DNA from 4 places in the Bradyrhizobium sp. CB2312 genome. Region 4 is predicted to be linked to each of the others. Evidence: predicted binding sites of a transcription regulator. Region 4 holds the regulator's gene; each other region holds the start of a gene.
What was found. Region 4 encodes PhoB, which activates phosphate uptake and scavenging genes when phosphate is short. Its sites were predicted from a motif close to TGTCATNNANCTGTCAT; they were not measured.
Positions count from the first base shown of each region.

Region 1: the regulator PhoB is predicted to act here: its motif matches at 5,813-5,829, upstream of phnC (phosphonate ABC transporter ATP-binding protein).
Region 2: the regulator PhoB is predicted to act here: its motif matches at 2,525-2,541, upstream of QA642_RS27365 (RNA degradosome polyphosphate kinase).
Region 3: the regulator PhoB is predicted to act here: its motif matches at 5,617-5,633, upstream of phnF (phosphonate metabolism transcriptional regulator PhnF).

Region 1 is NZ_CP121668.1:872,896-880,497, forward strand. Features, by position in the region: gene QA642_RS04115 (dihydrodipicolinate synthase family protein) at 1-701, shown strand, start outside; gene QA642_RS04120 (selenium-binding protein SBP56-related protein) at 1,108-2,508, shown strand; gene QA642_RS04125 (hypothetical protein) at 2,592-3,185, shown strand; gene QA642_RS04130 (DUF1045 domain-containing protein) at 3,189-3,887, opposite strand; gene QA642_RS04135 (alpha-D-ribose 1-methylphosphonate 5-triphosphate diphosphatase) at 3,906-5,099, opposite strand; gene QA642_RS04140 (chloramphenicol acetyltransferase) at 5,096-5,755, opposite strand; gene phnC (phosphonate ABC transporter ATP-binding protein) at 5,929-6,738, shown strand; gene phnD (phosphonate ABC transporter substrate-binding protein) at 6,804-7,602, shown strand, end outside.
Region 2 is NZ_CP121668.1:5,553,152-5,560,753, reverse strand. Features, by position in the region: gene ppx (exopolyphosphatase) at 1-245, opposite strand, end outside; gene QA642_RS27365 (RNA degradosome polyphosphate kinase) at 261-2,450, opposite strand; gene QA642_RS27360 (DnaA/Hda family protein) at 2,639-3,316, opposite strand; gene QA642_RS27355 (CDP-alcohol phosphatidyltransferase family protein) at 3,410-3,952, opposite strand; gene purM (phosphoribosylformylglycinamidine cyclo-ligase) at 4,109-5,182, shown strand; gene purN (phosphoribosylglycinamide formyltransferase) at 5,182-5,835, shown strand; gene QA642_RS27340 (cold-shock protein) at 5,926-6,132, opposite strand; gene QA642_RS27335 (autotransporter outer membrane beta-barrel domain-containing protein) at 6,513-7,602, shown strand, end outside.
Region 3 is NZ_CP121668.1:881,373-888,974, reverse strand. Features, by position in the region: gene QA642_RS04200 (alpha-D-ribose 1-methylphosphonate 5-triphosphate diphosphatase) at 1-941, opposite strand, end outside; gene phnL (phosphonate C-P lyase system protein PhnL) at 947-1,645, opposite strand; gene phnK (phosphonate C-P lyase system protein PhnK) at 1,668-2,465, opposite strand; gene QA642_RS04185 (alpha-D-ribose 1-methylphosphonate 5-phosphate C-P-lyase PhnJ) at 2,458-3,354, opposite strand; gene QA642_RS04180 (carbon-phosphorus lyase complex subunit PhnI) at 3,351-4,466, opposite strand; gene phnH (phosphonate C-P lyase system protein PhnH) at 4,470-5,078, opposite strand; gene phnG (phosphonate C-P lyase system protein PhnG) at 5,083-5,547, opposite strand; gene phnF (phosphonate metabolism transcriptional regulator PhnF) at 5,668-6,396, shown strand; gene phnE (phosphonate ABC transporter, permease protein PhnE) at 6,532-7,380, opposite strand; gene phnE (phosphonate ABC transporter, permease protein PhnE) at 7,377-7,602, opposite strand, start outside.
Region 4 is NZ_CP121668.1:709,608-717,209, forward strand. Features, by position in the region: gene pstC (phosphate ABC transporter permease subunit PstC) at 1-664, shown strand, start outside; gene pstA (phosphate ABC transporter permease PstA) at 666-1,511, shown strand; gene pstB (phosphate ABC transporter ATP-binding protein PstB) at 1,508-2,326, shown strand; gene phoU (phosphate signaling complex protein PhoU) at 2,338-3,054, shown strand; gene phoB (phosphate regulon transcriptional regulator PhoB) at 3,077-3,784, shown strand; gene QA642_RS03370 (GcrA family cell cycle regulator) at 3,890-4,402, opposite strand; gene QA642_RS03375 (aspartate aminotransferase family protein) at 4,858-6,060, shown strand; gene argF (ornithine carbamoyltransferase) at 6,060-6,983, shown strand; gene QA642_RS03385 (Hsp33 family molecular chaperone) at 7,276-7,602, shown strand, end outside.

The DNA.
Region 1 (7,602 bases), 160 kb from region 4:
GGGTTCCCGTCATCGTCACCACCACGCATTTCAGCTCCGCCGTCTGCGCGGCGCGCAGCAAGCAGGCCGAGGCGGCGGGTGCCGCCATGGTGATGGTGATGCCGCCCTATCACGGTGCGACGTTCCGCGTGCCCGAGAAGGGCATCGTCGAATTCTTCAAGGTGCTCTCCGGCGCGATCAACATTCCGATCATGATCCAGGATGCACCGGTCGCGGGCACGCCGCTGTCGGTCGAGCTGCTGGCGCGGCTGTCGCGCGAATTCGCCAACATCCGCTATTTCAAGATCGAGGTGCCCGGCGCCGCCTCAAAGCTCCGCAACCTGATCGAAGCGGGCGGCAAGGACATCGAAGGTCCCTGGGATGGCGAGGAGGCGATCACGCTGCTCGCCGATCTCGACGCCGGCGCGACCGGCGCGATGACCGGCGGCGGCTATCCCGACGGCATCCGCCAGATCATCGACCCCTATTTCGCCGGCGACCGCGAAAAGGCGAAAGCCGCCTATGAGCGCTGGCTGCCGCTGATCAACTACGAGAACCGTCAATGCGGCCTGATCGCCTGCAAGGCGATGATGCAGGCCGGCGGCGTGATCAAGTCGGAGGCAGTGCGCCATCCCTTGCAGCCGCTGCATCCGGCGACGCGGGCGGGGTTGCTGGAACTCGCCAAGGAACGCGACGCGCTGGCACTGCGGTGGGGCAAGTAGCGCCAAACATTCAGCAGTCGTAGGGTGGGCAAAGGCGCGGAGTGCCGTGCCCACACTTTTACCGACGGCGATGGGTGGTGGGCACGCTCCGCTTTGCCCACCCTACGAAGGCCGTCATTGCGAGGAGCGACTTGTCCTCCGTAGCTCGAAGAGCGAAGGCGGAAGCGACGAAGCAATCCAGTTTGCGGAGAAATCTGGGTTGCTTCGCATGACGGGGTCTGCCCATTTCGGCTAAAGGCGTCGAATTGGCGCGGCTCGGGCCGTTTCCCGCGGCCCGGCGATGACATATTGTACGCTCGCCGACCAAGCCCGCGGGACGCATCTCAAGACATCGCGGAACAGTTCTTCATTATGCCGCTATCCCGAGCCAGGTTGGCGCGAACCGACAGAACAGGGAGGCAGTGCCATGACGATGAGGCCGGATCCCACCTTTCACGCATCGCCAAAGCTTGCGATGGAAGCACCAGCGGAGAACTTTGCCTACACGTTGCTGCTCAGTCCGGATTTCTCAAAGCCGGATGCTCTCGCGGTCATCGACGTCAAGCCGGGATCGCCGACCTATAGCCAGATCGTTCACACCGTGACGATGCCCAACAAGGGCGACGAGTTTCATCATTTCGGCTGGAATGCCTGCTCCTCCGCCTTGTCGCCGCTTACCGGACACGCCTTCATCGAGCGGCGCTATCTCATTATCCCCGGGCTGCGCTCGTCGCGGATCTACATCATCGATACCAAGCCAGATCCGACCCAAGCCAAGATCCACAAGATCATCGAACCGGAGGAGGTCTTCAAGAAGACCGGTTACTCACGGCCGCATACGATCCATTGCGGGCCGGACGGCGTCTATGTGAGCACGCTGGGCGGTGGCGGCAAGGACGGCACCAACGGACCTCCTGGTGTCTTCATCATGGATTGCGAAACGTTCGAGGTCCTTGGACGATGGGAGATCGACCGGGGCCTGCAGACGCTGCATTATGATTTCTGGTGGAATCTGCCGCGCGATTACATGGTGACGAGCGAATGGGCGTTGCCGCCGCAGTTCGAGAACGGGATCGTGCCGCAGGATCTGCTGTCGAACAAGTATGGCCATCGTCTCCACTTCTGGGATCTCCGCGCCCGCCGCAACGTGCAGACCATCGATCTCGGCGCCAATCACCAGATGGCGCTGGAGGTGCGGCCAGCGCACGATCCGGTTCGCGAGTACGGCTTTGCCGGCGTGGTGGTCGACACCACCAATCTAGAAGGTTCGATCTGGACCTGGTGGCGCGAGGGCGGAAAATTCCATGCCGAGAAGACGGCGACGATTCCACCGGAGCCCGCAGACAAGGAGAAGCTTCCGCCGCTGCTGCAGGGCTTTGGCGCGGTGCCGCCACTGGTGACCGATATCGACCTGTCGATGGACGATAGATTCCTCTACGTCTCCTGTTGGGGCACCGGCGAGATGCGCCAGTACGATGTCAGCGATCCCAGAAAGCCCAAGCTTGCGGGCTCGGTGCATACCGGAGGCATCGTGCGCCGCGCGCCGCATCCGAACGGCAAGGCATATACGGGTGGCCCGCAGATGGTCGAGATCAGCCGCGACGGCAGACGCGTGTATTGGACCAATTCGCTCTATTCCACCTGGGACGACCAGTTCTACCCCGACGGGGTTCCGGGCGTGGAGGTCATGGCCAATGTCGGTCGCAACGGCGGCCTCGAGCTCGACAAGGACTATTTCGTGAGCTTCCCCGACGGATATCGTGCGCACCAGATCAGGCTCGAGGGCGGCGATTGTTCGACGGACTCCTTTTGCTACCCGTCGGTCTAGATTGGGGGCACGCGAGCCCAGCCGTCGGCTGGCTGTGGCTCGCGCTTGTTGCGAGCGGTCTCTACCACGGGGTCAATCCGGGAATGGGATGGCCGCTCGCCGTTTCGGCCGGGCTCATGGACAAGAGTCCACGCGCGCTGTTTCGCGCGTTGTGGGCCCTGGCGGCCGGGCATCTCCTGGCAACACTTCTCGTGCTGCTGCCATTCGCCTTCCTGCTCGTGCTGGCCGCGTGGCAGCGTCCGATCCAGCTGGTCGCGAGCCTTGTCGTCATCGGCTTTGGCATCTATCGGCTGATCGACCGACGTCATCCGCGCACGCTGGCACGAATTCCGCCGACGCAATTGGCGCTCTGGTCGTTTGCCGTCGCCATTGCTCACGGCGCCGCCTTGATGCTCGTGCCGATCTATCTCGGGCTCTGTCAGGCCTTTGAGCTCGATGCTGGCCATGAGGCGGCGGGCGCGCTGATGAAGGCACGCCTCGGGATGGCGGTGCTCGTGTCGCTGGTTCACGTGACCGCCATGGTCGGCGCCGGCGGATGTCTGGCGTGGCTGGTCTACCGCTATCTGGGATTGAAGTTCGTCTCGCGAAGCTGGTTCAATCTGGATGCAGTCTGGGCGTCCAGCCTCGTTCTGGTCGGCGCGGTGGCGCTTGCCTTCAATCTTGCGAGCTGGCGCTGAGCTTCACCGCGCCAAAGCCCATTCGCCGATGATGCGAAAGCGCGCCTTGGCGTCATCCTGCTTGAACAGCGCGATGCGATCGACCGTCAGCGTATCGAGCTTCAGCGCCGCAAATCGCTCGCGCAGCATCTGCAGAATCGGCCCGCGCCGCTCCGCGTCCAATCGCCCGGTTAGCGTCATGTGGAAACGGAATTCTTCCATCACGTAGGGATAGCCCCAGCGGTCGAGATAATCGCGCTGGCGCTCACTCAGTCTTTCGGGCCTCCGACGGGCGCGATCTTCCGCGGTCAGGGCCAGACGCAAGGAATCGAACTCGCGAACGCAATCGGCAGCGAGCTGTTGAAGCGCATCCACCGGCGCTGCCGGAATGACCGCGATGAAGCCGCTGATGGAATCCACGATCGGGCTGATCGCCGGGATCGGCCGCGCCTTGCCGGCGAAGCTCACGCAGGCCGCCGACAACTCGGCCTCGGACTTGCCGGGCGCGAGCGCCATCGGCGCCTTCAGCGTGGCGTGAAAGCCGTATTTGCGGGGATCGCTGGTGACGTCGCGCCAGTCCGGCGCGATGCGCAATGCATCCGCGGGAAACGGCAGCTCGTCGCCTGTATAGGCATCATAGCCGAGCAGCTCGGCGCCGAAGCGGGTGAGGGCGCTGTCGGCGCCGGCCGCAAAATAGATCGCGTAGCGGGGAAAGCCTGTCATTGCCCGAACATAACCGGTTTATGCCGCAACGACAGCCTCGCGCGGCGTCGGCACTGCTGCGTGCAGCCGCGTCGTATCGGTGAGGTGCACGAGCTTGCCGCCTGATATCACGGCGATCAGCCGCGGCCGCAGCGGCATGGTGTCGTCGACCAGCAGGATGTCGGCGCGGCGACCTTCTGCAAGCACGCCGCGATCGGTGAGGCCGGTTGCGCGCGCAGGTCCCGCAGAAATCAGGCTCCAGGCTTCGGTCAGCGGCAACACGCCGTCGGCGGCGAGACGGAACGCGGCGAGCAGCTGCGCGGGATAGTAATAGTCCGACGCCAGCACAGAGCAGAGCCCCTTGGCGATCATGTCGGATGCCTTGGTCCACCCGGTGTGGCTGCCGCCGCGCACGACGTTTGGCGCACCGTAGACGATGGCATCGCCGTGGCTTGCTGCGGCGCGCGCCGTCTCCTCGTTGATCGGGAACTCCGCGATGTCAGCGCCGAGCTCGCGAAACTCCTGGCGCATCGCCGGCGTCGCATCGTCATGCGAGAGCATCCGTACTTCGGCGGCCCGGGCCGCGGCGGCCAGCCGCGATACGGATGCCGGGACATCGGAGGCGCGGGACACGACATGTCCGACCAGCCGGTCGAACGCCTCGCTCGACAGTCCGGTGCGCTCGACCATGCGGTTGCGCTTGCGCGGATTGGAGATGTCGGCAACGACCCCGTCCATGTGGTCGTTGAAGGCGAACAGGTCGACGCGGCCCTCGGCGAGCCATTGGGTCATCTCGGCCTCGGCGTCGAGATTGTAGGTCTCGTGGCGCAAATGGAAACGGGTGTCGGCGGCGAATTGCGGACGCTGCCGCTCGATCGCCTCCATCAGGCCGCGCGCATTGTCGGCGCTGCGTAGGCCCGGCTCCCACGAGCAGGTCGTGGCGTGAAACACCGTGGTGATGCCGTTGCTGATCGCCTGGCGGTCGCTGTCGGCGAGCGCGACGTCGATCGGAAAGTCGACGCCGGCCCGCGGCATCATCTGCCGCTCGAAGGCATCGCCATGCAGGTCGACGATGCCGGGAAGCACCAGGAGATTGCGCGCATCGATCGAAAGCCGCGCCCGGCCGCGCGAGGCATCGACCTCGACGATATCCGTTCCGGACACGAGAAGCGACGTCTGGACGAGCTCGGTGCCGATCAGGGCCCGGCCGCCCTCAAGGAAAATGTCTGTCACGCGACCGCGCTTCGTTTGCTGGTTGTGGAATTCGTCCGTGCTTCGTATGTCGCGAGGAAATCTTCAATCCCGAGTTTGCGGAAATTGGGCAGGGCTTCACGCAATTTGTCGTGATCCCAATCCCACCACGCGAGCTTGGCGAGCCGTCCGGCGATCTCTTCCGAGAACCGCCGCCGCACGATGCGCGCCGGATTGCCGGCGACGATGGTGTAGGCCGGCACGTCCTTGGTGACGATGGCGCCGGCCGCGATCACCGCGCCGGTGCCGATGTTGCGGCCCGGCAGCACGATGGCGCCGTGGCCGATCCAGACGTCATGGCCGATATGGACGTGGTGCTGGCGCCGCCAGTCGAAGAACTCGTTGTCGTCGCTCTCGCCTTCGAAATAGGCGCTGGAACGATAGGTGAAGTGCGCTTGCGTCGCGCGATGCATCGGATGATTGCCCGGATTGATCCGCGTCATCGCGGCGATCGAGCAGAACTTTCCGATCGTCGTGTAGGTGATCTGAGCGTCGTTCACGACATAGGAGTAATCGCCCATCGCCACTTCATGCAGGATGGTGCGAGCGCCGACCTCGGTATAGGCGCCGAGCCTGGTCTCATGCAGTTTTGCGGAAGCATCAATGGTCGGTTGAACCGAAAGCTTCTTACCGGCCATGTTACATCCGTAATGCGAGGGCGGGCACTCGTCTTCGAGTGGCTTGATGACGATGTCATGACGCGGTGATGACAGGGGACGAGGTGTGTAGGATCGCCGCACCGCAATGCGCGTGTCACACAAGTGTCAAGCGCCGGGGTTAGCGGTGGGCTCCAGCTACTCTGGAGCCCTACATGCTGGTGGTTGAAGGTCTGACGTGCCGCTTCGGCGCAAAAGCCGCGGTGGACGACGCTTCGTTTCAAATTTCCCCCGGCGGCTTCGTCGGTGTGATCGGGCGCTCCGGCGCCGGCAAGTCGACCCTGCTGCGGACCATCAACCGTCTCGTGACGCCGACGCAGGGCCGCATCCTGTTCGACGGTCTGGACGTCACCGCGTTGCGCGGCAAGGAACTGCGGCAGTGGCGGGCGCGCTCGGCCATGATCTTCCAGCAGTTCAATCTGGTCGGCCGGCTCGATGTGCTGACCAATGTCCTGATGGGGCGCCTCGCCACCATTCCGGCCTGGCGCTCGCTCTCGCAGATCTGGCCCGAGCAAGACAAGGCGCTGGCGATGTCCGCGCTCGAGCAGTTCGACATCGCCTCGCTCGCCGCGCAGCGCGCCGACCAGCTTTCCGGCGGCCAGCAGCAGCGCGTCGCGATCGCCCGCGCGCTGGTGCAGCAGCCCGACATCATCCTCGCGGACGAGCCGATCGCCTCGCTCGATCCGCGCAACACCAAGATCGTGATGGATGCGCTTTTGCGCATCAACAAGCACTTCGGCATCACCGTGCTCTGCAACCTGCATTCGCTCGATCTGGCGCGCACCTATTGCGATCGCCTGATCGGCATGGCGGCGGGCCGCGTGGTGTTCGACGGCGCCCCGTCGGCGCTGACCGACCTCGTTGCGCGTGAGCTCTACGATCTCGAAGCCGCCGACGTCATGGGCGGAACATCTGCACCGGCGCCCGAGGGCGTTCCGGCGCTCGGAACCGCTGCGGCGGCCTGAGCCGCATCGCACCTGTTCAATTGCCAGTTTTGCGTCAACCGACCCCAACCGATGAAGAGGGTATCATGATCACTCGCAGACTCGTTCTTGCCGGCGCTGCCGCGCTCGCCTTCACCGCTTCTGCCTCCGCCGAGGATTGGAAAGCAAAATATCCCGAGCTGACATTCGCGGTCATTCCGGCGGAAAACGCCTCGGGCGTGACCGAGCGCTGGGCGCCGTTCATGAGCTATCTCTCCAAGGAGCTGGGCGTGAAGGTCACGCTACGCATCGCCAACGACTACGCGGCCGTCATCGAAGGCCAGCGCGCCGGCAACATCCATATCGCCAGCTACGGCTCGGCCTCGTTCGCCCGCGCCCGCCTGACCGGCGTCAAGACCGACGCCTTTGCCAACGACATCAACGCCGACGGTTCGACCGGCTACTACTCGGTGTTCTTCGTCAAGGCGAACAGCCCCTACAAGAAGATCGATGACCTCAAGGGCAAGAACCTCGGCCTCGTCGACCCGAACTCGACGTCCGGCAACAACGTGCCGCGCTTCGAGCTCGACAAGATGGGCATCGCAGACGCCGACACTTATTTCAGCAAGGTCGTCTTCACCGGCAGCCATGAGAACGCGATGCTGGCGCTGGCGCAGGGCACGGTCGACGTTGCCGCCAACCAGTGGACCAGCGACGACGATTCGACGCTCGCGCAGATGCTGACCAAGGGCATGCTGAAGAACGCCGACGGCTCGCCGATGAAGAAGGACGATTTCCGCATCATCCACAAGTCGGCGCCGATCATCAACGGCCCCTACGCCTATAACTCAGACCTGCCGGAAGACGCCAAGGCCGCGATCGCCAAGGCGTTCTTCGACGCGCCGG
Region 2 (7,602 bases), 4.8 Mb from region 4:
ACGCGGCCGACCTGCATCACCCGGCAGAGCGCGCGGAACCGCTTCAGCGAGGTCAGCGCCTTGTCGACGGCGTCGGGCGCGAGCAGGCCGGTGCTCTGCACCTCGCGCCCGAGGCCGCACAGCGTCTTCTCGTTGAAGATCGGGAGGAGGCTCCGCGTCAGCCCCTCGTAGACGACGAGACGGACCGAGTTGGAGCCGATGTCGATGACCGCGACGCTCGAGCCGCGCTTGCGCGGCCGCTTCACGTCGACGGTCCCGGATCAGGACTGATGACGTTCATTACGGCGCGTGAGGCGGCGCGGCGAGGATTCCTTGAGCGACTTTCCACGGCCAGACAGACTCGGATTTGTCATGAAGTAGTTGTGCACGTTGAAAGGCTCCTCGCCCTTCGCGGCCTTCATACGCGTTGAGGACCCGTCCGGCAACAACTGCCAGCTTTGCTCATTGTCCTTCAGGTTGGCGACCATGATCTGTTCGAGAACCTGCTGATGCACCGTGGGATTTTGCAGCGGACACAGCACCTCGACGCGGCGGTCGAGGTTGCGCGGCATCATGTCGGCGGACGAGATATACACAGCAGCTTTGGCGCTCGGCAGGCCCTGGCCCATGCCGAAGCAGTAGATTCGGCCGTGTTCCAGGAAGCGTCCGATGATCGACTTCACGCGGATGTTCTCCGACAGGCCGGGGATGCCGGGCCTGAGGCAGCAGATGCCGCGCACCACGAGCTCGACCTGCACGCCGGCCTGTGACGCCTCATAGAGCGCGTCGATGATGTCGGGGTCGACCAGCGCATTCATCTTCATCCAGACCGCGCCGGGACGGCCGTGCTGGGCATGCGCGGTCTCGCCCTGGATGTGCTCGATGATGCGCTTGCGCAAGGTCAGCGGCGATACCGCCATCTTCTCCAGATCGCTCGGTGCGGCATAGCCGGTAATGAAGTTGAACACGCGCGCGGCGTCACGGCCGATGGTCGGATCGGAGGTGAAGTAGGAGAGGTCGGTGTAAATACGCGCGGTGACCGGATGGTAGTTGCCGGTGCCGGTGTGGACGTAGGTGGTGAGGCTGCCGCCCTCGCGGCGGACCACCATCGAGAGTTTTGCGTGCGTCTTCAGTTCGAGGAAGCCGTAGACGACCTGCACGCCAGCGCGCTCGAGGTCGCGCGCCCAGCGGATGTTGGCTTCCTCGTCGAACCGCGCCTTCAATTCGATCAGCGCGGTGACGGACTTGCCGGCTTCGGCGGCCTCGGCAAGCGCGCGCACGATCGGCGAATTGTTGGAGGTGCGGTACAGCGTCTGCTTGATCGCGACGACGTCAGGATCGCGCGCGGCCTGCTGCAGGAACTGCACGACGACATCGAAAGATTCGTAAGGGTGGTGGACGATGAGGTCTTTCTGGCGGATCGCCGCGAAGATGTCGCCGCCATGCTCGCGTACGCGCTCGGGATGGCGCGGCACGTAAGGGGTGAATTCGAGGTCGGGCCGGTCGAGGCGGGTGAGCTGCGAGAGCTCGTTCATGGCGAGCACGCCGTCGACGAGGAACACCTCGTCATCGGCAGCCGACAGCGCGTGCTGCACGAAGCTGCGCAGCTCCTCGGGCATCTTGGCGTCGATCTCGAGCCGGATCACCGATCCGCGGCGGCGGCGCTTCAGCGCGGTCTCGAACAGGCGGACGAGGTCTTCGGCCTCTTCCTCGATTTCGAGCTCGGAGTCGCGGATGATGCGGAAGGCGCCCTGGCCGTGCAGATTGTAGCCGGGGAACAGGCGGTTGATGAACAGGCCGGTCGCCTGCTCCAGCGAGATCAGCCGCATCTTGCCCTCGGCCGGCAGTCGGATGAAGCGGTCGATCTTGCCGGGCATGCGGATCAGCGCGTTCATCTGCTTGCCGTCGGCCTCGCGCGTGAGCTGGAGCGCGATGGTGAAGCCGAGGCTCGGAATGAACGGGAAGGGGTGGGCCGGGTCGATCGCGAGCGGCGTCAACAGCGGGAACACGTTGTTGAGGAAGTAGTCCTCGATCCAGGTCCGTTCCGCCTTGGTGACGTCCTTGCCGTCGACCAGCACGATTCCGACATCGGCCAGCGTGCCGCGCAGGTCGCGCCAGATCGCCTGCTGGTCGGAGGCGAGCCGGGAGACGGTGCGGTTGATCAGCGCGAGCTGCTCGGACGGCGTCAGGCCGTCGGGCGCGCGTTCGGCAATGCCCTCGCGCACCTGGGCCTTGATGCCGGCGACGCGGACCATGAAGAACTCGTCGAGGTTATTCGCCGATATCGACAGGAATCGCACCCGCTCCAGCACGGGGTGGCTGGGATTGACCGATTCCTCCAGGACGCGGCGGTTGAAATGCAGCCAGGACAGCTCGCGATTGATGAACCGCTCGGGGCTGGTGGCGATCGCCGGCAGGCCGTCGACCTCGGATGCTTTTTCTTTAATTTCAACGGCTTGCGCTGATTCCATGAGAAGTCGGTCCATCCAGTTCGCCCTACCTTGCGACTTATGCGCAAAAACCGGCGGGAGCATGTGTTAGTGCGATGACGTTTCGATGACATTGATGTTCCGCCGCCGCGCCGCGTCAAGCGGCCAAGGGTGGCACGGGCCAAGGGTGGCAGGGGCGGCCAAGGGCGGGCAAGGGCGGCCGGCGGTCCTCAGGCGTCCCGCAGCAGCTCGGCGGCCAGCGCCCTTGTGACGGGACGGCCGAGCCGCAGGGCCTCGCTGTCGAGCAGCTCTACGGCTTGCCGCGCGGCGGCCGAGGACCGCTCCAGACGGGTGGCGAGATAGCCGACCACGCTCTCGTCCACGGTGAGCTGGCGGTCGGCGCAGAATTTGACGAGCAGGCCGCGGAAGAGCTGGTCGTCGGGAGGGAACAGCGAGATGACGGGAACGGCGCGCAGGCGCGAGCGCAGGTCGCGCAGCTCGATCTCGAGCGATGCCGGCACCTCGCGTCCGGTGAATAGGACGTAGGCGCCGTCCTCGCGGGCGAGGTTCATCAGATGGAAGAGGGCGCGCTCGTCAAACTCCCCGGCCTTGAGATCCTCGACCACCAGCGCGCCGGTGGCGAGCGCGCCCGGGACGCCTGCGGCGGTCAGCGCATTGGCCGTGGTCGAGCGGGCGCCCGATACCTCGGCCCAGATCGCGGCGAGGTGGCTCTTGCCGCTGCCTTCGGGACCTGCCAGCCACATGATCCGGTTCGACCATTCCGGCCAGCTGTCGATCAAGGCGAGACCGGCGGCATTCGCAGGGCCTTCGAGGAAATTGTCCCGGCTAAGGCTCTCCGCATGCGGAAGCGAAAACGCCAATTGTCGGGGATGAACGCGGCCTGCCACGCTTGCTTTGCTCCATGCCGGCGCGCCGGCTGTGTTTGACGAGATTCGACTTCATCGGGTGGGAGTTGGCCTTTTGCGGGGCCGTCTCCCAACTCACTTGGCCTCGATCGTGCTCATGTGCCTCAGCCACTCGACGAGGTAGAGCGACACCGAGGAGAGCGTGAAGACCGTGACGAGGCCCATCAGGACGATGTCATAGGGCGCCGGCTTGAAGCCGAAGGCAAGGGCGGCCAGCACCAGGGCTGCGTAGGAGACCTGGGCCGCTGTGTTTAGCTTGGATACTTTCGACGGCTTCATCTCGACGGGCTTGTCGAACAGCCAGGATACGATCACGGCCGCGACGATCATGATGTCGCGCGACACCACCAGAATCACGATCCAGCGCGGGATGTCGCCCCAGATGCCGAGCGCGAGGTAGATCGACACCAGCAGCGCCTTGTCGGCGAGCGGGTCGAGCAGGGCACCGAGCTCGCTCGTCATGTTGAAGCGCTTGGCCAGGAAGCCGTCGACGGCGTCGCTGATGCCGGCAATCAGGAAGACGGCGAATGCCACCTCCATTTGGCTCGACACGATGGCCCAGACGATGATCGGGACCAGCATGATGCGGCCCAGGGTAATGATGTTCGGAATACTCACGCGGCGCTTCCCGGCACCCGGTCTGACCTCGAATCCGGCCCCCAGGGAGGCTGAACCGGTTGATATCTCTACATAGTATAGGGCGGGGCGCTACGCTTGCCATTGCGCGTCCCCGGAATTCGACGTAACCAGCCGCAAACCCACTGGAAATCGGGCATGACCGACCGCAAAAACGGCCTCACTTACGCCGATTCAGGCGTCGATATCGACGCGGGCAACCGCTTGGTCGACCTGATCAAGCCGATGGTGCGCGCCACCGCGCGGCCCGGCGCCGACGCCGAGATCGGCGGCTTCGGCGGCCTGTTCGACCTCAAGGCGGCCGGTTTCAAGGACCCGGTCCTGGTCGCCGCCACCGACGGCGTCGGAACCAAGGTCAAGATCGCGATCGAGACCGGCCTGCATGGCGGCATCGGCATCGACCTCGTCGCCATGAGCGTCAACGACCTCGTGGTGCAGGGCGCGGAGCCCCTGTTCTTCCTCGACTATTTCGCCTGCGGCAAGCTCGATCCGGAGGCCACGGCCTCGATCGTCGCCGGTGTCGCCGAAGGCTGCCGGGAGTCCGGCTGCGCCCTGATCGGCGGTGAGACCGCCGAGATGCCCGGCCTCTACAAGGACGGCGATTACGACCTCGGCGGCTTTGCCGTCGGCGCCGCCGAGCGCGGCACGCTGCTGCCGCGCAAGGACATTACGGCGGGGGACGCGGTGATTGGCCTTGCCTCGTCGGGCGTGCACTCCAACGGCTTTTCGCTGGTGCGCAAGATCGTGGAACAATCCGGCCTCGGCTTCGAGACGCCGGCGCCGTTCGCGCCCGTGATGACGCTCGGCGGCGCGCTGCTGACGCCAACGAAGCTCTACGTCAAATCCTGTCTGCGCGCGATCCGCGAGACCGGCGCGGTGAAGGGGCTTGCCCACATCACCGGCGGCGGTTTCACCGACAACATTCCGCGCGTGCTGCCGAAGGATCTTGGCGTCGGCATCGACCTCGCGCGCCTGCCGGTACTACCGGTGTTCAAATGGCTGGCCGCACAGGCCGGCATCGCCGAGTTAGAGATGCTGCGCACCTTCAATTGCGGCATCGGCATGATCGCGATCGTCGAGCCTGACAAGGTCGACGAGGTCGTGCGGGTCTTCACCGATGCCGGCGAGACCGTGGCGCAGCTCGGCACCGTGATCCCGGCCGAGGGCGAGCATCGCGTCGTCTATAACGGCCATCTCGACCTGGCACTGTGATGAAGCGCCGTGTCGCCATCCTGATCTCCGGCCGCGGCTCCAACATGGCCGCGCTGATCAGGGCCGCCAGCGCGCCGGATTTCCCCGCGGAGATCGCGCTCGTGATCTCGAACAAGGCCGACGCCCTCGGGCTCGAACGGGCCAAGGCGGCCGGCGTGAACACGCTGGTGATCGAGAGCAAGCCGTTCGGCAAGGACCGCGCCGGCTTCGAGAAGGTGCTGCAGGCCGCGCTCGACCAGCACGGCATCGAGCTGATCTGTCTCGGCGGCTTCATGCGCCTGTTCACGGCCGAGTTCACCAAGGCCTGGTACGGGCGGATGCTCAACATCCATCCTTCGCTGCTGCCGTCCTTCCCCGGCCTCGATCCGCACGGTCAGGCCCTGCGCGCCGGCGTAAAACTGTCTGGCGCGACGGTGCATTTCGTGATCCCCGAGACCGATGCCGGCCCGATCGTGATGCAGGGCGCGGTACCCGTCAGCGACCACGACACTGCGGACACGCTGTCGGAGCGCATCCTCGAGGTCGAGCACCGCATCTATCCCGAAGCGCTGCGGCTGCTCGCAACCGGCAAGGTCCGGATCGAGGGCGATGTCTGCAAGACCGCGGGAAGCTCTGCGTCGGAGAACTTTTTGGTTGCGCCGGTGGTGGGCTGAAGCGCGAGTCGCGTTTTGTCGCCCCAAATAAAATCCCCCGGCAGAGCCGGGGGCAACGTCATGATCTCTCACGCTAGGCTTTGAGAGACATCAGGAGACCTTGAGGTTCTCCGCGGATGACTTGCCGCGGTTCTCCACGAGGTCGTATTCAACCACCTGGTTTTCGTTGAGGGTCGAGAGTCCGGCGCGCTCGACGGCGGAGATGTGGACGAACACGTCCTTATCGCCGCCGTTCGGCTTGATGAACCCATAGCCCTTGGTCGGGTTGAACCATTTGACGGTGCCCTTTTGCGGCATCCTCAGTCTCCTCCACTAGATACAAAAAAGACGCGGCCGCTGTTTCGCGTGCCACGCCACAAACGGGCTTCCGGAAGTCTGTTCGAGTCTTGAGTCTCAATGTCGCGAAACGCACAGCCGAGCGGCCAATTCCGATTGTGTCCAATATTGCAACATGAAAATCGCCCGTTAGCAAGCCGCGTGCGATTTTCAAGAGCGGTCCGGCTATCTGAAGCCGCTATTTCGAACCTGTGGCAGCGGAACCACAATCGAGAGCAATGCCTCGCGACGACGTTGCCTTTCGGTTGACCCTCCGCGGCAGTTCGGCGCAAATCGTGCGATGCGCCGCACATCGTGTTGCATATTTGCGCGCTGCCATTTTGCTTTTGGGATGAACCGTCATGCGCTGCATCTCGCAGCCCTCCGGGACACGGCAGACACTCAGCGTGAACCGTGTCCGCCGGGTCGCTGCGGCGGTCTCCAAGACCCTTGCCAAGACCCTTGCCAAGACCCTTGCCAAGACCCTTGCGGCCATGGCTGTTGCGCTGGTCATGATGATGTCGGCGGCGCCCGTCTTCGCGCAAAGTCCGACACCCACTCCGACCCCGACGCCTACGCCTACGCCGTCGCCGACCCCTGTCCCGATGCCCACCTCGATCAACTACGATCAGTCGGCCGGCAACAGCATGCTCAATCTTGGTTCGGGATTTCTGGAGCGACTGGGCAACCAGGCCTCCAATGGCTTTGACCGCGCGTTCCGCACCAATCCCGGTGGTGGCGGCGCATCCGTGAGCACGGAAGATCCGCGCTACCGCACCTGGGTCGAGGGCTACGGCATTTCCGTCCGCACCGATGCGCAAGGCGACTTCGTCGGCGACAAGCGCAAGACCCTCGGAGGCGTTGCCGGCTTCGGCGCGCGGGTTGCGCCGGGCGTCAATCTCGGCTTCTCCGTCGACCAGAGCCACACCGATATCGACGTGCCGCTCGCGCTCCAGTCCGCAACGCTGGACCTGACGCAACTCGGCTTCAACGGCTCGGTCGACAAGGGACCATGGACCTGGGCCTTCGCGTTGGTGCACGGCTTCGGCAAGGTCCACTCCAGCCGTGATACCGGCTTCGGCTTTGCGACCGCGGGCTATCGCGCAGCCGTCGATGGCGCGCTGACCGAGATCAGCTATTACTGGATCAAGGACCAGATGCGCATCGTGCCCAAGGGCGCGGTCGAATATGTACGCGCGACCAGTGCGTCGTTCCAGGAGGCTGGCGGGCTCGATCCGCTCAGTGTCGGTTCCACCACGCTCTCACGCGCGCGCGTGTTGGTCGGCGCCGAGATCGGCCGCTACTTCATCTTCGACCAGAAGATCCTGGACCTGTCCGCCTACGGCAAGTTCGTCGACAATTTCCACCAGGACCTTGGATCGATCCAGGTCAGCCTGGGCACACAGAGCATCATCGTCCCCGGTATCGGCGAGAGCCGTTACGGCATGGACG
Region 3 (7,602 bases), 170 kb from region 4:
CTCGAGGGAATGTAGTCCGACGACAGGATATCGAGCAGGCCTTCGCGGGCGAGATCGACCGCGGCGATGTTGCCGGAATGCGAGCCGCCGCGCACCACGTTCGGCGCGCCCATCAGGATATCGATGCCGGCCTGGTGCAGGCCGCGGGCGGCCTCCAGCGTGGTCGGGAATTCCGCCACCGACACGCGATCGCGCACGGCATCCGCGACGTTCTCCTCGGTGGTGTCGTCGTGGCTCGCGAGCGGGATCTTGTACTCGTGCGCCAGCGCCACGATCTCGCGCATGTTGGCCGCTGCATAGAGCCTCTGATATTCGAAGCGCTTGGCGAACAGCTCGTCGAGCTCGGCATCGGTCTTGCCGCCACCTTTGCCGCGGTAATAGTCGCGCAGCTTGACCTCGTCGCGGAACTGGCGCTGGCCGGGCGTGTGATCCATCAGCGACATCAGCTTGACGTCGGGACGATCGATCAGCTCCTTGGCCTCCTCGACCACGCTCGGCATCGGGATTTCGCAGCGCAGATGCAGGAAGTGGTCGGCGCGCAGCAGATTGGCGTTGCGCGCCGTCGTGATCGCGGCGGCGAGCACACCGGCGCGGCCGTCGACCTCCTCGGCGCCGTCCTCGCGCCAGACCCGGAGCGAATCGAACACGGTGGTGATGCCTGACGTCGCGAGCTGGCCGTCATAGGAGATCACGGCGGCGACCGGATTCCAGAACACTTTCGGGCGCGGCACGTAATGCGCTTCGAGATGGTCGGTGTGGAGTTCGATCAGGCCGGGCATGATCAGGTCGCCGCCGGCATCTTCCGCGCCCGTGGGTGCAGTCCCCTCGCCGATCTCCGCAATGCATCCGTCGGCAAGGGCGAGCCAGCCCTGCTCGATCACCCGATCAGCCAGCACGACCCTGGCATTGGCGATCACAGTTTCCTTCGGCTTCATGTCCATTCCCTTCAGGCCGCGGCGGCAAAGCTGGTAACGTCGACGATGCGGTCGGCAATCAGATGACGGATTTCGTCGTCGTGGACAATGGCGACCATGGCGACGCCCTGGCGTTTCTTCTCGGCGACCAGCTCGACCACGACGGCGCGGTTGGCGGCATCGAGCGAAGCGGTCGGCTCGTCCAGCAGCAGGATCGGCAGGTCCGAGATGAAGCCGCGGGCGATGTTAACGCGCTGCTGCTCGCCGCCGGAGAAAGTCGCGGGCGGCAGCTGCCAGAGGCGCTCAGGGATGTTGAGACGATGCAGCAGCTCGCCGGCGCGGGCCTGTGCATCGGCTCGCGCCATGCCGTTCACGATCAGCGGCTCGGCGACGACGTCGATGGTGGCAACCCGCGGCACGGCGCGCAGGAACTGGCTGACATAGCCGATGGTTGAACGGCGGATGTTCAGAACCTGCCGCGGCTCGGCGGTGGCGAGATCGACCACCGCGCCGCGATGGCGTATGCCGATGCGGCCGGAGTCGCAGCGGTAGTTACCGAAGATCATCTTCAGGATCGACGACTTGCCGGCGCCTGATGGCCCCGATAGCACGACGCATTCGCCCGGGTTGACCTGGAAGGTGACGCCGCGCACGACCGGCAGCTCGATGCCGCCTTGCAGGTGCATCGTAAAAGTCTTGCCGGCGTCGGTGATGTCGATCATGGCGGTCATCGGAAGGCTCTTGTTGGAAGGCTCATGGCGGCAGAATCGAGGAGACGAGGAGCTGGGTGTAGGGCTCGCGGGGATCATCGAGCACCTGGTCGGTGAGTCCGGTCTCGATGACGCGGCCGCCCTTCATCACCATCACGCGGTGCGACAACAGGCGCGCCACCGCGAGATCGTGGGTGACGATGATGACGGCGAGATGCAGCTCGGCGACGAGGCTGCGCAACAGGTCCAGCAGGCGCGCCTGCACGGAGACGTCGAGGCCGCCGGTCGGCTCGTCCATGAACACCAGCCGCGGCTCGGTGACGAGGTTGCGCGCGATCTGGAGACGCTGGCGCATGCCGCCGGAATAGGTGCGCGGGGCATCGTCGATGCGGGCTGTGTCGATCTCGACGCGGGTGAGCCAATCGGATGCGGTGTCGCGGATGCGGCCATAGTGATTCCAGCCCACCGCCATCAGCCGCTCGCCGACATTGGCGCCCGCCGAGACCGCCATGCGCAGGCCCTGCGCGGGATCCTGGTGCACGTAGCCCCAATCGGTGCGGAACAAAAACCGCTGCTCGGCCTCGCCCAGCGTCGTGAGATCGCGGGTGATTCCGTCGCGCATGCGGTAGGAAACCTGGCCCGCGCTCGGCGTGAGCTGGCCCGACAACATCTGCAATAGCGTCGACTTGCCCGAGCCGGACTCGCCGACGATCGCCAGCACCTCGCCGGGATAGAGCGCGAACGACACGTCGCGGCAGGCGGCGATGCGGCCATAGGACTTGCTGAGGCTTTCGGCGACCAGCAGCGGCTGGTCGTTTTCGAGCGTATCGAGATCAGCCATGTGAACTCCCCTGCGCCTTCTCCTTGTACGGCGCGGCGCTGAGGGCGCCGTGATGGCCCTCGGCCTGGCGGCCCTCGCAATAATCGGTGTCGGAGCAGACGAACATGCGCCCGCCCTGGTCGTCGGTCACGATCTCGTCGAGATAGGAATTCTCGGCGCCGCACAGCGCGCAAGGCGCGTTGAAGCGGTAGGGCTCGAACGGGTGATCCTCGAAATCGAGCGACACCACCTGCGTATAAGGCGGGATCGCGTAGATGCGCTTCTCGCGGCCGGCGCCGAACAGCTGCAGCGCCGCGCAATTGTCCATCTTGGGATTGTCGAATTTCGGCGTTGGCGACGGGTCCATCACGTAGCGCGCGTTGACCTTCACGGGATAGGCGTAGGCCGTCGCGATGTGGCCGAAGCGGGCGATGTCCTCATAGAGCTTCACATGCATCAGGCCGTATTCGGCGAGCGCATGCATGCGCCGCGTCTCGGTCTCGCGCGGCTCGAGGAAGCGCAAGGGTTCCGGGATCGGCACCTGGTACACGAGCACCTGGTTCGCGTGCAGCGTCGTCTCGGGGATGCGGTGACGGGTCTGGATCACGGTCGCCTCGTCCGTCACCGTCGTGGTCGCGACGCCGGCGGTCCTGGCGAAGAATTTTCGGATCGAGATCGCGTTGGTGGTGTCGTCGGAGCCCTGATCGATGACCTTGAGCACGTCGGCGGGACCGAGGATCGCCGCCGTCACCTGCACGCCGCCGGTGCCCCAGCCATAGGGCATCGGCATCTCGCGGCTGGCGAACGGCACCTGATAGCCGGGGATCGCGATCGCCTTCAGGATCGCGCGGCGGATCATCCGCTTGGTCTGCTCGTCGAGATAGGCGAAATTGTAGGCGGGCGCGTTCATTCCGCGGCCTCCTTCATGGCATCGGGCGCATCGGCCTCGGCAGACGCTTTGGAAAATTCTTGGCGCAGCTTGCGCAAGAGGCCGAGCTCGGACTGGAAGTCGACGTAATGCGGCAGCTTCAGATGCTCGACGAAGCCGGTCGCCTGGACGTTGTCCGAATGCGACATCACGAATTCTTCATCTTGCGCGGGGGCCACGGCCTCTTCGCCGAGCTCGCGGGCACGCAGCGCGCGGTCGACCAGCGCCATCGACATGGTCTTGCGCTCGCTCTGGCCGAAGGCGAGGCCATAGCCGCGGGTGAAGCACGGCGCTTCGGTCGCCGAGCCCTTGAACTGGTTGACCATCTGGCACTCGGTGAGCTCGATCGAGCCGAGCGGCACCGCAAACCCGACGTCTTCCGCGAAGAATTCGACCTCGACCTCGCCGAAGCGGATCTCGCCGGCGAAGGGATGGTTGCGGCCATAGCCGCGCTGGGTCGAATAGCCCATCGCCAGCAGGAAGCCCTCGTCGCCGCGCGCGAGGTTTTGCAAGCGCAGATCGCGATCGGCCGGGAAGTTCAGCGGCTCGCGGGTGAGATCGCCGACGCTGGCGCCATCCTCGGCCTGCGGCGAGGATTCGATCAGCCCATCGCGGCCGAGAATGTCGGTCACGCGCGGCGTCGCCGCAGTCGAGGCTTCGGCCGTTGCGGGCGCCTCCGGCACAAATCCCTCGGCGAGCGTGGGATCGAGCAAACGGTGCGTGTAGTCGAAGGTCGGCCCGAGGATCTGGCCGCCCGGGATGTCCTTGAAGGTCGAGGACACCCGGCGCTGCACGCGCATCGCGCCGGTATCGACCGGCTCGCTGACACCGAAGCGCGGCAAGGTGGCGCGGAAGGCGCGGACCAGGAAGATCGCCTCGATCAAATCGCCGCGCGCCTGCTTGATGGCGAGCGCCGCGAGCTCGCGGTCGTAGAGCGAGCCTTCGCTCATGACGCGATCGACGGCCAACCCAAGCTGCTCCGAGATCTGGTCGAGCGTGACCTCCGGAACGCTCTGGTCGCCGCGCCTGGCATTGGCGAGCAGGCGATGGGCGTTCTCGATGGCGCGTTCGCCGCCTTTGACTGCGACATACATGCTTCAGCTTCCCTTGTTCGCGACACGCGTCGTGCGCGGGATCGCAACCACGGCGTCATCGGCGACCAGAACCACGTCGATGCCGCGCGGAAACAGCGCCTCGTTGAACTTCAGCCGCTCGAACAGATCGGCCGGCTTGATCGAGGCCTGGAGCGTCGCGACGCCGTCGATGCCGGGGCCGCGCAGCTCGAAGCCACGCCCAGAGTCGAGGCTCTCGACCTGGATGATCACCGTGGTCGAACGATCCGGATATTCATTGGTGCCGAGCGCGAAGCGCTCGAGCGGCGGCAGCAGGACGCCGTCGCTGATCAGCGCGAAGCTTGCAATCGACGAATCCTGGATCACCGGCGCGCCGGTGTGGAACTTCAGCCACTTCGTCACGTCGGAGCTTTCCGAGATCCGCGCGTCGAGCCAAAGCGGCGTGTCGTGGTCGAACAGCGTCAGTGCGATCGCGGCGGTGCCGCGCATCATCATGTCAGGCGCGCCCGCCATCGGCACGATGCGCTGGACCGAGCCCGGCCGCGCCATCGCGTCCATCACCGAGCGAAAGGTCGATTGCGCCGACAACACCTTGTCGGCGAACCCCGGCGGCAGTTCCGCAATCGTGGTCATGGCCTCACCCCTCACCGCGCACCATGGTGTAGAAATCAACCTTCGTCGCGGCGGTCTCGGCCGCAACCTGCTTGCGCTCGACCATAAGCTGCTCGCGCAACGGCGCGATTACGTCGCGCTCGACGGCGGCGCCGAAGTCGCGCGACTGCACCAGCGCGTCGCACAGCGCGATCAGCCGCGCCTTCTCGCCGTCGCGTCCGAGCGTGTAGCCGAAGCCGACCTCGCCGCTCGCAAGCCTCACCGCGGCACGCGACACCGTGGCTTCGCCGAGATTGAACGGCGCGCCCTCACCGCCGACCCGGCCGCGCAGCATCACGAGGCCGTTCTCGGGCGCGCGCAGATCCCGATGATCGGGCAGTGCGATAGCGCGGAGGCGGGCGGCGATCTCGCCCGCCTCCGCATGCGCCAGCACGGCCATTGCGGCCTGGCGCTGGGCTTGCTGGTTGTTGTGCTGGGTCACCTGATCCACCGAGCTTTTCGACACAACTTGCCGAATCCAAGTTGTCTATGATAATAGACAACTTGATACGGAAGCGCCATGACTGTTTCGTGACAAACGTGTGATTTCTGGAGTAGGCTTTCCGGCGACATGAGTATGCAGGACACCGCCTCCTCGGGCGTCGCGCTATGGCGCCTCGTTGCCGATGGCATCGAACGCGGCATTGCCGACGGCCGCTTTGTGGCCGGCGACAAATTGCCGGGCGAGATGGAGATCGCCGAAACCTATCGCGTGAACCGCCACACCGTGCGGCGTGCGCTGGCGGCGCTTGCCGAGCGTGGCCTCGTGCGCGCCGAGCGCGGCAGCGGCACCTATGTCGAGGCGCAGAAGCTTGCTTATCCCTTGCGCTCGCGCACGCGCTTCTCCGAGATCGTCGGCGCCGACGGCCGCGAGCCGCATGGCCGCCTGATCGAGGCGACCGGTGACGTCGCAACGCGCGAGCTGGCGCGGGAGCTCGGCCTCAAGACCGGCGCGCCATTGGTGCGGATCGAGGCGATCCGGCTCGCCGACCGCACGCCGATCTGCGTCTCCACGACGTGGCTGTCAGCGGACTTGTTTCCCGGCGCCGGCGAGGTGTTCGCCGAAACGCGCTCGATGACGAAGCTGCTCGAGCATTTCGGCGTGCGCGACTATCGCCGCGGCGCGACGCGCATCACCGCCGGCATCGTCGATGCCACCGACGCCGCACGGCTCGACCTGCCGCTGGGCCGGCCGATCCTGGTGGTGGATGCGACCGACCACGATCTCGGCGGCAAGCCGCTGGTGACGAAGCACTCACGCTTCGCGGCGGAACGGGTGGAGTTCCTGGTGGAGTCGTAGGGGGTCTCTCTCCACGAAACCGGACCCGTAGACCCGTAGGGTGGGCAAAGGCGCACTTGCGCCGTGCCCACGACCTCTCTCAATCATTAAAAGTGGTGGGCACGCTTCGCTTTGCCCACCCTACGGCACCTTTGATCAGGCCACAGCCCGCCGCCCGATGATCGCAAACCGCAGCTTGCCCGAGATGAAGTCGATCGCGGCGACCGCGACCAGGATCATCAGGATCAGGAACGACACCTTCTGCCATTCCAGGACGCGGATCTGCTCGGCGAGCTGGAGGCCGATGCCGCCGGCGCCGACGATGCCGATGATGGTAGCCGAGCGGGTGTTCGACTCGATGAAATAGAGCACCTGGCCGGCGATCACTGGCAGGACCTGCGGCAACAGACCGAAGCGGATCTCGTGCAGCGCACTGCCGCCGGAGGCGCGGATGCCTTCGACCTGCTTCTGGTCGGCACCCTCGATCGCTTCTGAGAACAGTTTTCCGAACGCGCCGAAATCCGACACCGCGATGGCGAGCACGCCGGCGAACGGGCCGAGCCCGACGACGTTGATCCACACCAGCGCCCAGATCAGCGTATCGACGCCGCGGATCGAATCGAGGAAACGCCGCACGGGAAAGCGAAGAATGGTCGACGGCACCACGTTGCGGGCGGCGAGCAGACTGACCGGCAACGCGAACAGTGCCGCGAGCGTGGTGCCGAGCAGCGCGATCGAGAGCGTCTCGCCGAGCGCCTTCAGATAGATCGGCAGCGACGAGCCGGGATCCGGCGGGATCATCATCAAGCTGATCCAGCCGAGCTGGCTCAGGCCTGCGAAGAACCGCGACGGCGAGAAATCGAGGTCGACGAGGCCGTAGATCAGGATCGCGAACGCACCGACGATCATCGCCGGCATGGCCAGCCGCGCCGAAGCCGGCCGGTCGAACACATCAGGGTAGCGCGCGCGCATCTCGCGCGTATCGACCTCCTGCGGCTTCGTCACGTCCGCGCCTCCTTGCCGAACAGCCGGCCGCGTAGCCAGCCGGTGGAGATGTCGATGATGAAGACGGTGATGATGATGAACAGCAGGATCGCACTGACGTCTGAGTAGTAGAACTTGCGGATCGCGACGACGAGCTCCTGACCGATGCCGCCGGCACCGACAAAGCCCATCACCGAAGCCTCACGGACGTTGATCTCGAAGCGCAGCAGCGCATAGCTGGCA
Region 4 (7,602 bases):
CGCCATCTTCCTCACCGAGCTCTGCCCGCAATGGGCGCGCCGCCCGATCGGCATGGCGATCGAGTTGCTCGCCGGCATCCCCTCGATCATCTACGGCATGTGGGGCTTCTTCGTGCTGGGCCCGTTCCTGGCCAACACCTTCCAGCCGTTCATGATCAAGATCTTCGACGGCATCCCAGTGCTCGGCGCGATCTTCGCGGGTCCCCCGTCCTATCTCAGCCTGTTCAACGCCTCGCTGATCCTCGCCATCATGGTGCTCCCCTTCATCACCTCGATCTCGGTCGACGTGTTCAAGACGGTGCCGCCGGTGTTGAAGGAAGCCGCCTACGGCGTCGGCTGCACCACCTGGGAGGTCGTCCGCAGCGTCGTGATCCCCTACACCCGCGTCGGCGTCATCGGCGGCGTCATGCTGGCGCTCGGCCGCGCGCTCGGCGAGACCATGGCGGTGACCTTCATCATCGGCAACTCGTTCCGCATCTCCTCGTTGATCTTCGCCCCGGGCACCACGATCTCGGCGGCGATCGCATCCGAGTTCGCCGAAAGCGACGGCCTGCACCAGTCCGGCCTGATCCTGCTCGGCCTGCTGCTGTTCGTGCTGACGTTCTTCGTGCTCGCGGCCGCGCGCTTGATGCTGCTGCGTCTCGAAAAGAAGGCGGGAAAGTAACATGAACCCGATTTACGCACGCCGCCGCCGCATGGACATCGTCATCCGCGCGCTCTGCATTGCGGCCGCCGCCTTCGGCGTCACCTGGCTCGCGCTGATCCTGCTGACGCTGTTCTACAACGGCCTGAGCGGGCTCAACTTCCAGGTCTTCACCGAAAACACCCCGCCGCCCGGCTCGACCGAGGGCGGCCTGCTCAACGCCATCGTCGGCTCGGTGATCATGACGGTGCTCGGCGTCGGCATCGGCGCGCCGCTCGGCCTGTTCGCCGGCACCTATCTCGCCGAGTACGGCCGCAACGACAAGCTGACCTCGGTGATCCGTTTCATCAACGACATCCTGCTGTCGGCGCCCTCGATCATCATCGGCCTGTTCATCTACGGCGCGGTGGTGGTGCCGATGCGCGGCTTCTCGGCGATCGCCGGCTGCCTCGCGCTCGCGGTGATCGTCATCCCGGTGGTGCTGCGCACGACCGAGGACATGCTGCTCCTGGTGCCGAACGCATTGCGCGAGGCGGCCTCCGCGCTCGGCCTGCCGCGCTCGCTGGTGATCAAGCGCATCGCCTATCGCGCCGCGCGCTCGGGCCTCATCACCGGCGTGATGCTGGCCACCGCCCGCGTCGCCGGCGAGACCGCGCCGCTGCTCTTCACCGCGCTGTCGAACCAGTTCTTCAGCCTGAGCCTGAACAAGACGATGGCCAACCTGCCCGTGACCATCAACAACTTCGTGCAGAGCCCCTATGCCTACTGGAAGCAACTCGCCTGGAGCGGCGCCCTGCTGATCACGTTGACCGTGCTTGCCCTGAACATTGGCGCGCGCATCCTGAGCGCCGAGAGGACCGCAAAATGAGCGATATGTCAGTTACCGTCAGTACGCCCGTTCAGCACGGCTCGCAGCCGCTGCCCGAAGCTCCGGCCAAGGTGACGGTGCGCAACCTCAACTTCTATTACGGCGAGCACCACGCGCTGAAGAACATCAACCTGACGCTCGGCACCAACCGCGTCACGGCGTTCATCGGCCCGTCGGGCTGCGGCAAGTCGACCCTGCTGCGCATCTTCAACCGGATGTACGACCTCTATCCGGGCCAGCGCGTCACCGGTCAGCTGATGCTCGACCAGACCAACATCCTCGACCCCAAGCTGGACCTCAACCTGCTGCGCGCCCGCGTCGGCATGGTGTTCCAGAAGCCGACGCCGTTCCCGATGACGATCTACGAGAACATCGCGTTCGGCATCCGTCTCTATGAGAAGATCTCGAAATCCGAGATGGACGACCGCGTGGAGAAGGCGCTGCGCGGCGGCGCGCTCTGGAACGAGGTCAAGGACAAGCTCAACGCGTCCGGCCTGTCGCTCTCCGGCGGCCAGCAGCAGCGCCTCTGCATCGCCCGCACCGTTGCGGTGCGGCCCGAGGTGATCCTGTTCGACGAGCCCTGCTCGGCGCTCGACCCGATCTCGACCGCCAAGGTCGAGGAGCTGATCCAGGAGCTCTCCGAGAACTACACGATCGCGATCGTCACCCACAACATGCAGCAGGCGGCCCGCGTCTCCGACAAGACCGCCTTCATGTATCTCGGGGAGCTGATCGAGTTCGACGACACCAGCAAGATCTTCACGTCGCCGAGCGATCGGCGCACGCAGGATTACATCACCGGCCGGTTCGGCTGAGGAGACGGGATATGGGTTCTGAACATACCGCAAAGGCCTTCGACACCGACCTCCAGGAGCTCACCCGCCTGGTCGCCGAGATGGGCGGCATTGCCGAGCGCATGATCGTCGATTCCGTCGACGCGCTGATCCGCCGTGACGTCGCTCTCGGCCAGCGCGTCGTCACCACCGACGCCGACATCGACGCACTCCAGAAGAAGATCGAGGAGCGTGCCGTTCTCACCATCGCCCGGCGCCAGCCGATGGCGGTGGACCTGCGCGAGATCGTCGGCGCCATGCGCGTCGCGACCGATCTCGAGCGCATCGGCGACCTCGCCAAGAACATGGGCAAGCGCGTCGCGGCGCTGGAGACCGACTTCCATCCGCTGAAGCTGTTCCGCGGCCTCGAGCACATGACCGACCTCGTGCAGCAGCAGGTCAAGTCGGTGCTGGACGCCTACGCCGCGCACGACCTGCCGGCGGCGATGGCGGTGTGGAAGGGCGACGAGGAAGTCGACGCCATCTGCACCTCGCTGTTCCGCGAGCTCCTCACCTACATGATGGAGGATCCGCGCAACATCTCGTTCTGCATCCATCTGATGTTCTGCGCCAAGAACATCGAGCGCATCGGTGACCATGCCACCAACATCGCCGAGACCGTGTTCTACATGATCGAGGGCCAGGCGATCACCGACAAGCGGCCGAAGGGTGACATGACGACCTTTGCCACGACGGTCCCGAATAGCTGAAGAGTCAAGGAGCGACGACACCATGGGCGCACGCATTATGGTGGTTGAAGACGAGGAAGCTCTCACCGAGCTGCTTCGCTACAACCTCGAAGGCGACGGCTATGACGTCGAGACGGTGATGCGCGGCGACGACGCCGACACCCGTCTCAAGGAGCACATCCCCGACCTGATCGTGCTCGACTGGATGCTGCCGGGCCTCTCCGGCATCGAGCTGTGCCGGCGGCTGCGCACCCGCCCGGAGACCAAGCAGCTCCCAATCATCATGCTCACCGCGCGCGGCGAGGAGAGCGAGCGGGTGCGGGGTCTTGCGACCGGCGCCGACGATTACATCGTCAAGCCGTTCTCGGTGCCGGAGCTGCTGGCGCGCGTGAAGGGCCTCCTGCGTCGCGCAAGCCCGGAGCGGCTCGCCACCGTGCTCGCCTATGGCGACATCGAGCTCGACCGCGACAAGCGCCGCGTCGCGCGCTCGGGCCGGCCGATCGATCTCGGCCCGACCGAATATCGCCTGCTGGAGTTCTTCCTCGAGCATCCCGGCCGCGTGTTCTCGCGCGAGCAGCTGCTGGACAGCGTCTGGGGCCGCGACATCTACATCGACGAACGCACCGTCGACGTGCATATCGGCCGTCTGCGCAAGCTGCTCAATCTTGGCCGCGAGCAGGACCCGATCCGCACCGTCCGCGGTGCCGGCTACGCGCTCGACGACCGCTTCGCGAAGGCGGAGCAGACGTAAGTACGATTGCAAGCGTGCAAAATAAAAGCGCGCCAAGTGGCGCGCTTTTTATATGTCTCGGGTCGTCCCGGCCGCGTGCCGGGACGATGTCGTTTGAAGCAGTGTTCAGCGCGTGCCGGGCTTTGCCGGCGCACGGCGGCGATCCGCCGCCGGCTGGTAGGCGACGCGCGAGTGCTGCGCGCAATAGGGCAGGCCGGAGAGCGCCTTGCCGCCGCAGAAGAAGAAATCCGGGCTCGAGGGATCGCCGACCGGCCAGTGGCAGGTCGCCTCGTTCAGCTCCAGCAGCGACAGCCGCTGGCTCATCGGCACCACGTTGTCGTAGGTGACCGGCTCGGCCTCCACCTCGACCTCGAAGGCCTGCGCCAGTGCGGTATTGCCGCGCGAGATCGGACGGCTCACGCGCATCATGTGCTGCGCGGGGCGGGCCTTGCGCGGCCGGGGCGCTGCCGATGAGGGGCTCTTGGCGCGGCCGGACAGGCCGAGCCTGTGCACTTTGCCGATCACGGCATTGCGGGTCACATTGCCGAGCTCGGCCGCGATCTGGCTGGCCGAAAGTCCGGCCTCCCAGAGCTTTTTCAGCTGCTCGACGCGATCATCGGACCAGGTCAAAACCGTCATTGCACCCTTTCCCTCGCTGCCGGCCAGCCATCCTGGGGCCTCACAGCGAATGCCTAAGCCTTGAAAAACCCGTGCCGCCAGAATCCCTTAAGGCTCGCCGGGCACGCGAGGTGCGCCCGAACGTTTACGCCGGTACATGAGGACTCTTGGGATCAGAACTGCTGCACGAGATGTCGTATCTGACAGTCCAAACGCTACAATATGGCGTGACTCGCGCGCAAGAGTCCGCCGACTCGCTTCCACATGTTCCGTGGTGAAAATCCCGCAAAATCGGCACCGCAAGACTACGGATTCAGCGTTTCCCGGGGCTTTCCGGGCGGCATTGACACCCGTCTCACCAGGCATAAGATAGTCGCACGTGCCGCCCTTAAAAGGCGGCACGTTTCGTTTTCCGGGCCGGTCAATGGTGCGTTGCGCAACGCATTCAGGCCGTCCGCAACATCCAAGTGATCGTCATGACCAACAGCGCCGCGCCGCATTTGCTTCCCGTTTTCGCCAGGGCCGACCTCGGTTTCGAGCGCGGCGAAGGCTGCTGGCTGATCGCGACCAATGGCGAGCGCTATCTCGATTTCACCTCGGGCGTCGCGGTGAACGCGCTCGGCCACGCCCATCCCGCGCTCGTCAAGGCGTTGCAAGAGCAAGCGACGAAGCTGTGGCATATGTCGAACCTGTTCCAGAGCCCGGACGGCGAGAAGCTCGCCGCGCGCCTGTGCAGCGAGAGCTTTGCGGACTTCGTTTTCTTCTGCAATTCCGGCGCCGAAGCGCTGGAGGGCGTGATCAAGCTGGTCCGCCATCATCATTTCTCCAAGGGGCATCCCGAGCGCTACCGCATCATCACCTTCGAAGGCGCCTTCCACGGCCGCACGCTGGCAACGCTGGCTGCGACGGGGGCTGCAAAATATCTCGAAGGTTTTGGTCCGCCGATGGACGGTTTCGACCAGGTGCCGCATGGCGACATCGAGGCCGTGAAGAAGGCGATCGGCCCGCAGACCGCCGGCATCCTGATCGAGCCGATCCAGGGCGAGGGCGGCGTGCGTTCGTCGCCGCCCGCCTTCCTCAAGGCGTTGCGCCAGCTCTGCGACGACAAGGGCCTGCTGCTCGCGTTCGACGAGGTGCAGACCGGCATGGGCCGTACCGGCGATCTCTTCGCTCACCGGCGCACCGGCGTGACGCCTGACGTGATGTCGCTGGCCAAAGCGCTCGGCGGCGGCTTCCCGATCGGCGCGATCCTCGCGACCGCGGAGGCGGCGGCCGGCATGGGCCCTGGCTCGCACGGCTCGACCTTCGGCGGCAATCCGCTCGCGATCTCGGCTGCGAACGCCGTTCTCGACGTCATGCTCAAGCCCGGCTTCTTCGATCACGTGCAGAAGATGTCGCTGCTGCTCAAGCAGAAGCTCGCCTCCGTGATCGATCGTCATCCCGATGTCGTCAGCGAAGTGCGCGGCGAGGGCCTCCTGATCGGCATCAAGGCCGTGGTGCCCTCCGCCGATCTCGTCGCGGCGCTGCGCAACGAAAAATTGCTCACCGTCGGCGCCGGCGACAATGTCGTGCGTTTCCTGCCGCCTCTCGTCGTCACCGAAGCCGAGATCGAGGATGGCGTCGCGCGGCTCGAGCGCGCCTGCACGGCGCTTGCCGGCAACAAGCGGGCGGCAAGCTGATGACCAGTTCACCCAAGCATTTCCTCGACATCAACGAGCTGCCGCTGACGGAGCTCAAGCGGATGCTCGCCGCATCCTCCGCGATGAAGGCGAAGCAGAAGGCCCACCAGCCGGTGAAGCCGCTCGAAGGCAAGACGCTGGCGATGATCTTCGAGCGTCCCTCGACCCGCACCCGCGTGTCGTTCGACGTCGCCATGCGCCAGCTCGGCGGCGAGCCCATCATGCTCACCGGCGCCGAGATGCAACTCGGCCGCGGCGAGACCATCGCCGACACCGCGCGCGTGCTGTCGCGCTATGTCGACGCCATCATGATCCGCATCCTCAACCACGAGGCGCTGCTGGAGCTTGCGCAACACGCGACCGTGCCCGTCATCAACGGCCTGACGCGGCGTTCGCATCCCTGCCAGGTGATGGCCGACCTCATGACCTATGAGGAGCATCGCGGCCCGATCGAGGGCCGGACGGTGGCCTGGACCGGCGACGACAACAACGTGCTGGCCTCCTGGGCCCACGCCGCCGAGCGCTTCAAGTTCAAGCTCAATGTCGCAACGCCCCCGGAGCTCGCGCCGAAGAAGGTGATGCGCGACTGGATCAAGGCGACGAACGCGCCGATCGTGCTCGGCACCGATCCCGAGGCCGCCGTGAAGGGCGCCGACTGCGTCGTCACCGACACCTGGGTGTCGATGGGCGACAAGGAAGGCGAGCACCGTCACAACGTGCTCAAGCCCTACCAGGTCAATGCCAAGCTGATGTCGCTGGCCAAGCCCGACGCGCTGTTCATGCACTGCCTGCCGGCCCATCGCGGCGAGGAGGTCACGGACGAAGTGATCGACGGCCCGCAATCGGTCGTGTTCGACGAGGCAGAAAATCGTCTGCATGCGCAGAAGGGCATTCTGGCCTGGTGCTTCGACGCGGTGAAGTAATCTCACCTGTAGCCAGGATGGAGCCAACGGGTCGGCGCGAAGCGCCGCCCGATGACAGGCTCCGCGAAATCCGGGTTTGCGTCAGCAGACGGAGTGGGCCCGGATTACGCTGCGCTCCATCCGGGCTACGCGGGCTATGACGCAATCCCGTGGCCATGAGGTCCCGTGTCAACGCTTCGCGCGCCCCGGGACGACATCGAATTTGCGTTATCGTGTGCGATCATAACTGCATCCGGAACACACCGCCTCGCGACCCTTCCATTTCACCACCTCCGACCCCAGATAAAGCGCCATGGTTTTCCAATCCCCTGACATGAAAACCGGGCCTGAAGGCCCGGTTCGCGCGCCATCAGCGGTTCCGATCGATGACGCCGTGCTGCCCTACGAGGTCGACGCGCTTGACGTGCGCGGTCGCCTGGTGCGGCTTGGGCCCGCGCTCGACGAGATCCTGACCAAGCACGATTATCCGGCGCCGGTCGGCAAGCTGCTCGGCGAGGCCATCGTGCTGACGACGCTGCTCGGCTCGGCGCTGAAATTCGAGGGCCGCTTCATCCTCCAGGCCCAGACCGACGGTCCGGTGTCGTTCCTGGTGGTGGACTACCAGGCGCCGGATCGCCTG